4 regions of the Bacillus sp. z26 genome follow, and region 3 is predicted to be linked to each of the others. Evidence: predicted binding sites of a transcription regulator. Region 3 holds the regulator's gene; each other region holds the start of a gene.
The links. Region 3 encodes LexA, which represses DNA repair genes until DNA is damaged. Its sites were predicted from a motif close to CGAACATATGTTCG; they were not measured.
Positions count from the first base shown of each region.

Region 1: the regulator LexA is predicted to act here: its motif matches at 1,068-1,081, upstream of AC4G3K_RS09255 (YhjD family protein).
Region 2: the regulator LexA is predicted to act here: its motif matches at 1,171-1,184, upstream of uvrB (excinuclease ABC subunit UvrB).
Region 4: the regulator LexA is predicted to act here: its motif matches at 1,333-1,346, upstream of AC4G3K_RS01850 (Y-family DNA polymerase).

Region 1 covers NZ_JBZFQM010000002.1:835,859-838,060, reverse strand. Annotated here, with positions in the region: gene AC4G3K_RS09260 (competence protein ComK) at 48-629, shown strand; gene AC4G3K_RS09255 (YhjD family protein) at 661-1,035, opposite strand; gene AC4G3K_RS09250 (TVP38/TMEM64 family protein) at 1,247-1,858, shown strand; gene AC4G3K_RS09245 (hypothetical protein) at 2,187-2,202, shown strand, end outside.
Region 2 covers NZ_JBZFQM010000003.1:242,959-245,160, forward strand. Annotated here, with positions in the region: gene uvrB (excinuclease ABC subunit UvrB) at 1-1,078, opposite strand, end outside; gene AC4G3K_RS11545 (CsbA family protein) at 1,276-1,503, opposite strand; gene AC4G3K_RS11550 (ABC transporter substrate-binding protein) at 1,763-2,202, shown strand, end outside.
Region 3 covers NZ_JBZFQM010000004.1:213,362-215,563, reverse strand. Annotated here, with positions in the region: gene AC4G3K_RS14190 (helicase-related protein) at 1-693, shown strand, start outside; gene lexA (transcriptional repressor LexA) at 872-1,498, opposite strand; gene yneA (cell division suppressor protein YneA) at 1,653-1,976, shown strand; gene AC4G3K_RS14175 (YneB family resolvase-like protein) at 2,048-2,202, shown strand, end outside.
Region 4 covers NZ_JBZFQM010000001.1:386,245-388,446, forward strand. Annotated here, with positions in the region: gene AC4G3K_RS01850 (Y-family DNA polymerase) at 14-1,273, opposite strand; gene AC4G3K_RS01855 (YrdB family protein) at 1,518-1,871, opposite strand; gene AC4G3K_RS01860 (heme oxygenase) at 2,158-2,202, shown strand, end outside.

The DNA of each region.
Region 1 (2,202 bases), on a different contig from region 3:
TATATTGAAATGGTAGTTTAAATGTAGGCTCATACAAGGAGGAAGCCATGGAAACAAATGTGATAAGCAGGAGAGAGGATTACGAAATCAGTCCATTTACATTTGCTATCGTTCCAGTTGAATATGGATCAAAAACATATTCTAAAATCATTGAATTTGATGAAGAAATTTTAGTACCTTTTAGACCATCTGAAGTAGTTAAATCCAGTTGTGATTACTTTGGTGCAAACTATCCTGGGAGATGCCAGTCAACGAAAACACTTCTTGGTATTTCACATAAAGTTCCCATTTCAATAGAGCCGGGAAATCGCTTATTCTTTTTTCCTACTACATCTCCTGCGAAAGAATCGTGCATCTGGCTTTCTTATGAGCACATCGTATCCAGAGTTAAGATTAGCGCGACTAAAACACAAATCAATTTCCACAATCAACAATCTATTGTAATACCGGTATCTTATAGTATCATTGAAAACCAAATGCTCAGAACAGCATTGCTAAAGTCGAAGCTCCTTCAGAAACTTGCAGAGGCAGAGCGAAAGACAAATTATTTATATAATGCCATCCAAGTGAATGATCGGAAATCTGATTTTCAAACAAATAGTTTAAACCAGTCTCCATATAGAGATTGAGAACGTTAATAAATTCCTTTAACAACGCCGCTTATTTTTTCAGTTCATCCGTCCACTGTTTTAAAAAATAATATTCCAGTAATTCCTGTACTTTATTGCGGATACGGGGATTGAAATAATTATGATATTCCTCATAGCCTTTATAAAGAAATAAAAAAGATGTGAATGATTCGTCTCTTTTTGTTTCTTCCACTTTGAGTTGATGCTGCCTCATATAGTGGCTTACTTGTTTTAATTCCGCTTGGATCTGTTTCATCGTTTCATCAATCAGTAATAAGTAAGGTTGTTTTAATTTGAAGGGCGATACTTTTACTACTTGGAGGTCTCGTGACAGTACAGTGAGAACCATTGGTAGATAAATCGCTTTTTCCATTATATTGCGTTCTTCTGTAGGGATGCGGGTCATGTATATCGCGTCCTTTCAATGTCTGTAAAAAACGAACGTATGTTCTTGTATAGAATAATCGCTTTTCACATTTTTGACAAGTTTATTTTCTAACTAATTCTCTCTTTAAAGCAATCTGATATAATAAATATAATGATTGTTTTAATCCATAATAATTGGGGATATCTATAGAGTATGAACAGAATTTGTCATTTGTTTGTGAGGAGAGACTATGGATTTTAATTGGTTAACAGATTGGCTAACTATGGAGCACTTAGCCAAATTAATAAGTGATTATAGAAACTTGGGTCCCATACCGGGATTGCTGCTCCCTTTTTTTGAAGCGTTTCTTCCGTTTTTGCCTTTGTTTGTTTTTGTGACGGCTAATGCCAATGCATTTGGTTTGTGGCTTGGATTTCTTTTATCCTGGACAGGGGCTGTGGCTGGCGCGATGGTTGTGTTTTATTTGTCCAGAAAATATGGAAAGAAAAAAGCCCTATCCTTTGTACATAAACATGCAGCTGTGCAAAAGGCAATGCGTTGGATCAATCATCATGGATTTGGCCCGCTATTTATCATGCTTTGTTTCCCATTTACTCCTTCCGCGATTGTAAATATAGTTTGTGGATTATCTGACATTAGTCCAAAACAATATATGCTTGCAGTCTTTGCGGGAAAATTGGTTATGATCTTTACTATTAGTTATATTGGCCATGACATTATGTCTTTAATTCGCGAACCGGTTAAAAGTATTATTGTTGGTATCGTCATTGTCCTGTTATGGCTTATAGGTAAACAAGTCGAGATGCGTTTAAACCGTGTGGACCAGAAGGAACCTTCGTAGAATGGCAAGACATCTATGAAGAGTAAAACAGCAGCTGTTAATAATTGTCTGGACGTTTTTAATTTTAATTAAATTAACTCGTTAAAGGAGGTGTAGAGTGAATCGTTCTGTGAAGGTATGTTTGTAATGGCTTTTAAAAATTTGTCATTGCTTCGTGCTACTTTTCATGTGCAATTTCTTTTTAAGGAAATTCATATGAATAAAGAACGATAATAAGTCTCTATACCCTCGATAAAATAGGAATTCGAAAGCCATGGGGAAGTCTTATATCGACTTTCTAATGGCTTCTTTTTATGTATAAGGTATGAGCATGAGAGGAGTTCATACCATGATTGTATGCAGTG
Region 2 (2,202 bases), on a different contig from region 3:
CCTCTTTACGGGCGCGGTCTCCATTATACATTCCGCGAACCTGCGGGATTGTAACATGGGACTCATCAATCACCATTAAGAAATCCTTAGGGAAATAGTCGATAAGGGTGTAGGGGGTAGAACCCGGCGGCCTCAATGTCAGATGACGGGAGTAGTTCTCAATCCCTGAACAAAAGCCCATTTCTCTCATCATTTCAAGATCATAGCGCGTTCTTTGTTCTAAGCGCTGTGCTTCGAGAAGTTTGCCTTCACCTCTTAAAAAAGTAAGCTGCTCTTCCAATTCTTTCTCGATATTTTGAATGGCGATTTTCATTTTTTCTTCTCTTGTAACAAAGTGGGATGCCGGGAAGATAGCTACATGGTCTCTTTCTCCAATAATTTCACCAGTCAATGCATCGACTTCTCTGATCCGGTCCACTTCATCGCCAAAAAATTCAACGCGTACACAGTGTTCATCTTTTGAAACAGGGAAAATCTCTACTACATCTCCTCTTACCCGAAATGCCCCGCGTTGAAAGTTAATATCATTTCGTTCATATTGTATATCAACCAGTTTACGCAACAGCTGGTTCCGTTCCAGTTCCATGCCTTTTCGAATGGATAAAACCATTTCCCCATATTCTTCTGGAGAACCCAAGCCGTAAATACAGGAGACACTGGCAATAATAATGACATCCTTCCGTTCAAATAATGCGGATGTCGCAGAGTGCCGCAGTTTATCGATTTCATCATTAATGCTGGCGTCCTTCTCTATAAAGGTATCAGTCTGAGGGACATACGCTTCAGGTTGATAATAATCATAGTAACTGACAAAGTACTCCACGGCATTATTCGGGAAGAATTCTTTGAATTCACTGTACAGCTGTCCGGCAAGCGTCTTATTATGAGCAATGATAAGAGTGGGCTTATTAATCTCTTTAATCACGTTCGAAATCGTGAACGTTTTTCCTGTTCCTGTAGCGCCAAGCAGCGTTTGATGCTTAACGCCATTATTAATTCCATTCACCAGCTCTTTAATTGCGGCTGGCTGGTCTCCTTGAGGAGTATACTTGGAAACCAATTCGAATTGTTTACTCACACAAAAGCCCCCTTCATCATTTCTATCTCAATTCTCGTTTTATTTGATAACAATATTTTACCACAACCACCTATAATCAAACCAACAAAAAGCGAACAAATATTCCCCTTTTTTATCCTCATGTAGTATCATTTATGCCCATCCTACAAAAAAATAAAAGAGTCTCCCTTAATAATACGGAAGACTCTGTCTCTCATTTATGCACTTTTAGGTGTTCTTTTTATCATACGCTGGGAATACCAATACCCAGCCGTTAATGAAAATGCATCAATTATAATCAGAGGCCATGATGATGTATAGCCTTTATACGCTGAAGCAGCAATCAGAGCAACTGTTAAACACAAACCGACTATACAGCTATAGGTCACTCTTGAAAAAAGAACAACTAATAATCCTGGAGCTAAAAGAGCTATTAAAATCTTCATCTATGGTCTCACCTACTTCCTCTGGAATAACACTTTCTATTTCCGATTATTCTATCCAGCTACAAATATATTACATTTCTTTTGATTAATCCAGTAAGAAACCCAGGTTTTTCTATCTAGCCCGGATTGCCACCTGTATAACCGAAGATGCATAGGGACTTAGTAACAAAAGTTGAAATTTATACCAAAATTAGGTTTCGATAACCAGATCTAAAGGAATCTATATAGAAGTAGTTACCAATTAAATAGGAGGGGAAATATGAAAATTAAAAAATGGTTATCCTTCTCTACCGCTGCTTTAGTAGGGATTGCTTTAACAGCATGCTCGGATACCGAAGAAACCTCTACCGATAAGAAAGAATCCAACAAAAAGGTAGTCGAAATTACATATGCCAGAGGAGCCGATACAACCGGCAGTACCGAAAAACTAATCGAGGCGTTCCAGAAAAAGCATCCCAACATCAAAGTAAACTACCAAGAAATGCCAAACAGTTCAACCCAACAGCATGACCAATATGTAACCACGTTTAGTAGTAAAAGCACTGAAATTGATGTATTTGATGCAGATGTCGTTTGGCCGGCAGAATTCGCCCAGGCTAACTACGCTATGGAATTAGACCGTTTTATTGACCAAGATAAAATTAATCTTGATGATTATTTCGCTGGTACGGTCGAAGCAGGAAAATTTGAGGGCAAGCA
Region 3 (2,202 bases):
GGCCGTAAAGGTATATATAATGAAGGAAGAGTGGCGTTTACTGATCAAATTGGTTTAATGAAGAGGTTGTTAAATGGTGAGGATCGACCCATCAGTACATTTACAATAGCACCTACACAAGGGGTATTTGAGCGGTTTAAACGATATCATTCCAACTTTGAACAATTCTTTGAATTATGGGATGAGTTTAAAAATCCTGCTGGCACAACAAAAGCACCGCTTACTCAGGAAAAAGCATTATATCATTTAATTCGCCATGAACAAATAGAAGGACGAATGTCCATAACTGATTTATACGGTTTTCTTCATTTACCTTTTTCAGCGAATGAGGAGAGCCTGGTTAATCAATGGCTGTATAATATGAAAGCCATTGTGGATCGAAGAGAATTGAGAGAGCCTTTAATAAAGAAAGATTCCTTGGATGAACTTGAATTGTCTTATAAATCAGTAGGATTGCATTTATTGTTTTTGTATAAATTAGATAGAAGAAGTGAAACGGTCTATTGGGAGCGAGTAAGAGAAGAAATCAGTTCAGATGCACATAATAAGTTAAGAAAAGGGGTTAAAAAATATCAAACAAAGTGTCGATTATGCCATAAGCCGTTAAGCTGGAATTATCGATTTGCTATTTGCCAATCCTGTTATGAAGAAAGTAAACAATCCAGGTACTATTATAAAGGGCGGGATATATAGGAGAGTTGAACTTGCAATTAACCGTTGCAAGTTTTTTGTATACCATAATTATATTATGTAAACTAGAGGTTGTGAAAAAGATATTTATCAATAACAAGAATAGATGAAACTTATTAAACATAGATTAATAGAGAGAATAGATTAAAAGTAGAACCGGCATTTGCCGGTTCTATGGTTCTTACTGAATGTTTCTGTACAACCCGATAACTTTACCTAAAATACTGACATTTTGTAGAATGATAGGTTCGAGCATAGAGTTTTCCGGTTGAAGACGGAAATGGCTATCTTCTTTAAAGAAACGTTTCACTGTTGCTTCATCATCTTCCGTCATAGCAACAACAATTTCGCCGTTGTTTGCAGTATGCTGCTGGCGAACAATTACATAGTCCCCGTCAAGGATACCAGCTTCAATCATACTGTCTCCCATAATTTCAAGCATAAATACATTTTCATCTGCAGGAGCCATATGTTCAGGAAGAGGGAAGTATTCCTCAATATTTTCAATAGCTGTAATAGGCTGCCCGGCAGTTACTTTCCCGATTAATGGTACATTAACGGAATTTGTTTTTGGAATATGGTCATGCGGATCCATATCCAGTATTTCAATAGCACGCGGCTTAGTAGGATCTCGTCTGATGAGACCTTTGCTTTCCAAGCGTGCTAAATGACCATGAACCGTGGAACTGGAAGCCAGTCCAACTGCTTCGCCAATCTCTCGAACGGAAGGTGGATAGCCCTTCTTTTTAACTTCTTCTTTTATATATAGCAAAATATCCTGCTGTCGTTTGGATAATTTAGTAGTCATCTCCCGCACCTCTTTATGCTTTGTTGTTTTTAGTATATCATTTCTTGTTTAACAGTACAAACATAAGTTCGTTTTTTGTGTTGACACAAAACATGTGTTCGGTTTATACTTACATTATGACAAGCGAACATATATTCTATGGAGGGGTTTATTCATGAAAAAATTATGGACTTCTTATTCTTATACAATTATATTTATTATCGGAGTTTTCTTATTAATATCTAGTTTACTGGTGACAAATATTGAAACACCAAAGGACGATTTTCAACAGATTACTGTTAAAAAAGGAGATACAGTTTGGGATATGGCTGACAGATTTGATGGCAGTGAGATGACGCAGACTGAATTTGTTTCCTGGGTTCAGGAACATAATGATTTGCAGATTAATCAATTAAAAGAAGGGCAAACGATTGTGATTCCTGTTAAGAAAAATACTGACAATACAGAAATGCTGCATTTAGCAGATTCTGATAAATAACTATATAATCAGTAGGTCGGGATATAGGATCCCGGCCTTATCTATATGTAAAAAAAGAATGGTGAGAGAAGATGAAGGTTGGAATCTATTGCAGAGTAAGTACAGATAAAAGTTCACAGGAAACATCCTTGGAAAGGCAGGAACAGGAGTTAACAAGACTCGCTGCTGTTAAGGGATTTGAGATTGTTATTACCCAGAAGGAACAAGCCAGTGGATATGATTTAGA
Region 4 (2,202 bases), on a different contig from region 3:
ATTCACTTGACTGTTATGCTCTATGTCCTCCAACCAATGTACTTCGATGCTTAGCCGTGCCCGCCTCTGTATACGATACGGCGCGCAAAATCGCATTGGATCCATATTTTTTGCGCATTCGATCCATCACAAAGCCAAGTTCTCGCCTGCGCCAGCCATCCTGATCAAATAGACTGATTTGCATCTCCTGGTCCGGAATAACATTCGAAAGTGTAATAGAAATCTTTCTGACAGTCTTACCAGTGTAAAATCGTTCAAACAATGTTAAGCACATTTCATAAATATCCATCGTAATATTGGTCGGTGTTTCTCTTGTAATAGAACGATGAAATCCTCCTCCAAATTCATCCTGACTGTAATAAATCCCTAAACTGACCGTTCGTCCAGCCATCCTGCTTGCACGTGTTCTTCTGGCTACTTCCTCACACATTTCCAAAATGACGTGTTTTATTTCCTCAGGCTTTTTATAATCCCGAAGTAAAACCTGCCCTTTTCCAAAGCTGATTTGCCCTTCCATAATGGGCGCTCCAATATCAGATAAATCAACACCCCAGGCATGATGATACAATTGGTTGCCCATCACACCAAACTTTTTTTCAAGTGCCGCCAAGTCATAGCGCGCCAATTGACCAATCGAAAAAATCCCCATTCCGTTCAACTTTTTTTCCAATGGCTTGCCAATTCCCCACATTTCGCTCAAAGGGGATAAAGGCCATAATTTTTCAGGTACATCCTCATAGGTCCACTGGGCGATTCCCTTTTTCTTGGCTTCCAAATCAAGACACAGCTTGGCAAGCAGCATATTCGGGCCAATACCAATCGCGCAGGGGAGCTGAAACTCCCGATCGATTTCATCCTTAATTTTTTCAGCTATTTCAACAATATCACCCCATAGGCGGGTGGTACCGTCCACTTTTAAGAAGCTTTCATCGACACTGTACGTATGAATGGCACTTTTAGGTACATACCGATTAAATAAACGGCTGATTTCAGTAGAGATACGCAAATACGTAGCCATTTTGGGATTAACCTTTATAATGCGCGGATCATCCGGAATCTCAAATAACCTCGACCCCGTCTTAATGCCAAACTCTTTCTTCATTTTGGGCGATGAAGCCAGCACGACACTGCCGCTCCGTTCCGTGTCACTGACCACAGCCAAATAACATTCAAGTGGATCCAACCCCATCATCACTGCTGAACAACTGGCAAAAAAACTTTTCATATCCACACACATGACATAATGGTGCGGCAAAGTACTGTAATCAATCATATTAAAACCTTCCCCAAATAAGAATGTATGTTCGTGTTTATTATATCCTTAATGATACGCGAATATACGTTCGTGTTCAACGGAAAATTATTTACAATTTATGTATAGAGCTGCGTAAGAGTGCAAATACTTAGATTCTGCAAATGAATTAAGAGAAAACTACACACATCAACCGAAAAAAGAAAAAAACAGCTTTCCGTTCGAATCCCATCAGGATCTTTTCTCGGTAAACTGTTTTAGATTGCTATAGATGATTCTTTTGTGAAGAATTAGCATTGAAATGAACATAGAAAGAATTGAGCAGCATCATGATAGCAAATACAGCAGCAGCTATTTTACCAAAGCGGGAATATACAGCCCCTACACCGAACAAAAAGATAACTACTTCTATCCCTATTTTCCCCGGGGAAGAAATTGAAAAATTCGCTTTAGGAGCAACAAATAATCCCCACAAAACAGCAAGCAAAAATGGAGTTCCAATGCCGGCGAGACCTTTCATTAGCCAATGTTCGTCAATTGTGAATCCCCAATAACCGACAGATATAAGAATAGCCAGTTCAATTAAAAAACGAATAGCCAGATTAATGGATAAGATCATCTAATTTTCTTCCCACTCCCTTTTTGTACATTCACTTATGTATAGAATATTCCAATTTTACTGATTCGTAAATATGATAAGGTACAACCCCACCTTCTCCCCTTCCTTCAAAAATCAACAAACTTGGAATAGGCCATTATTTTAAGCATCGGGGATAAAAAATTGACAAACCACAAAGCATAATAAATTTGAAATTTTCGGAAAGGGTATATAATAAGAGTGCAAGAATGATTTAAAGAAGTAATCTGAGATATTCCCAGAAACAAATAAAAAGGAGAATGATTCTATGATTATTGTTCAAAACAAAATTAAAACAAAACCAGGTTTCGCA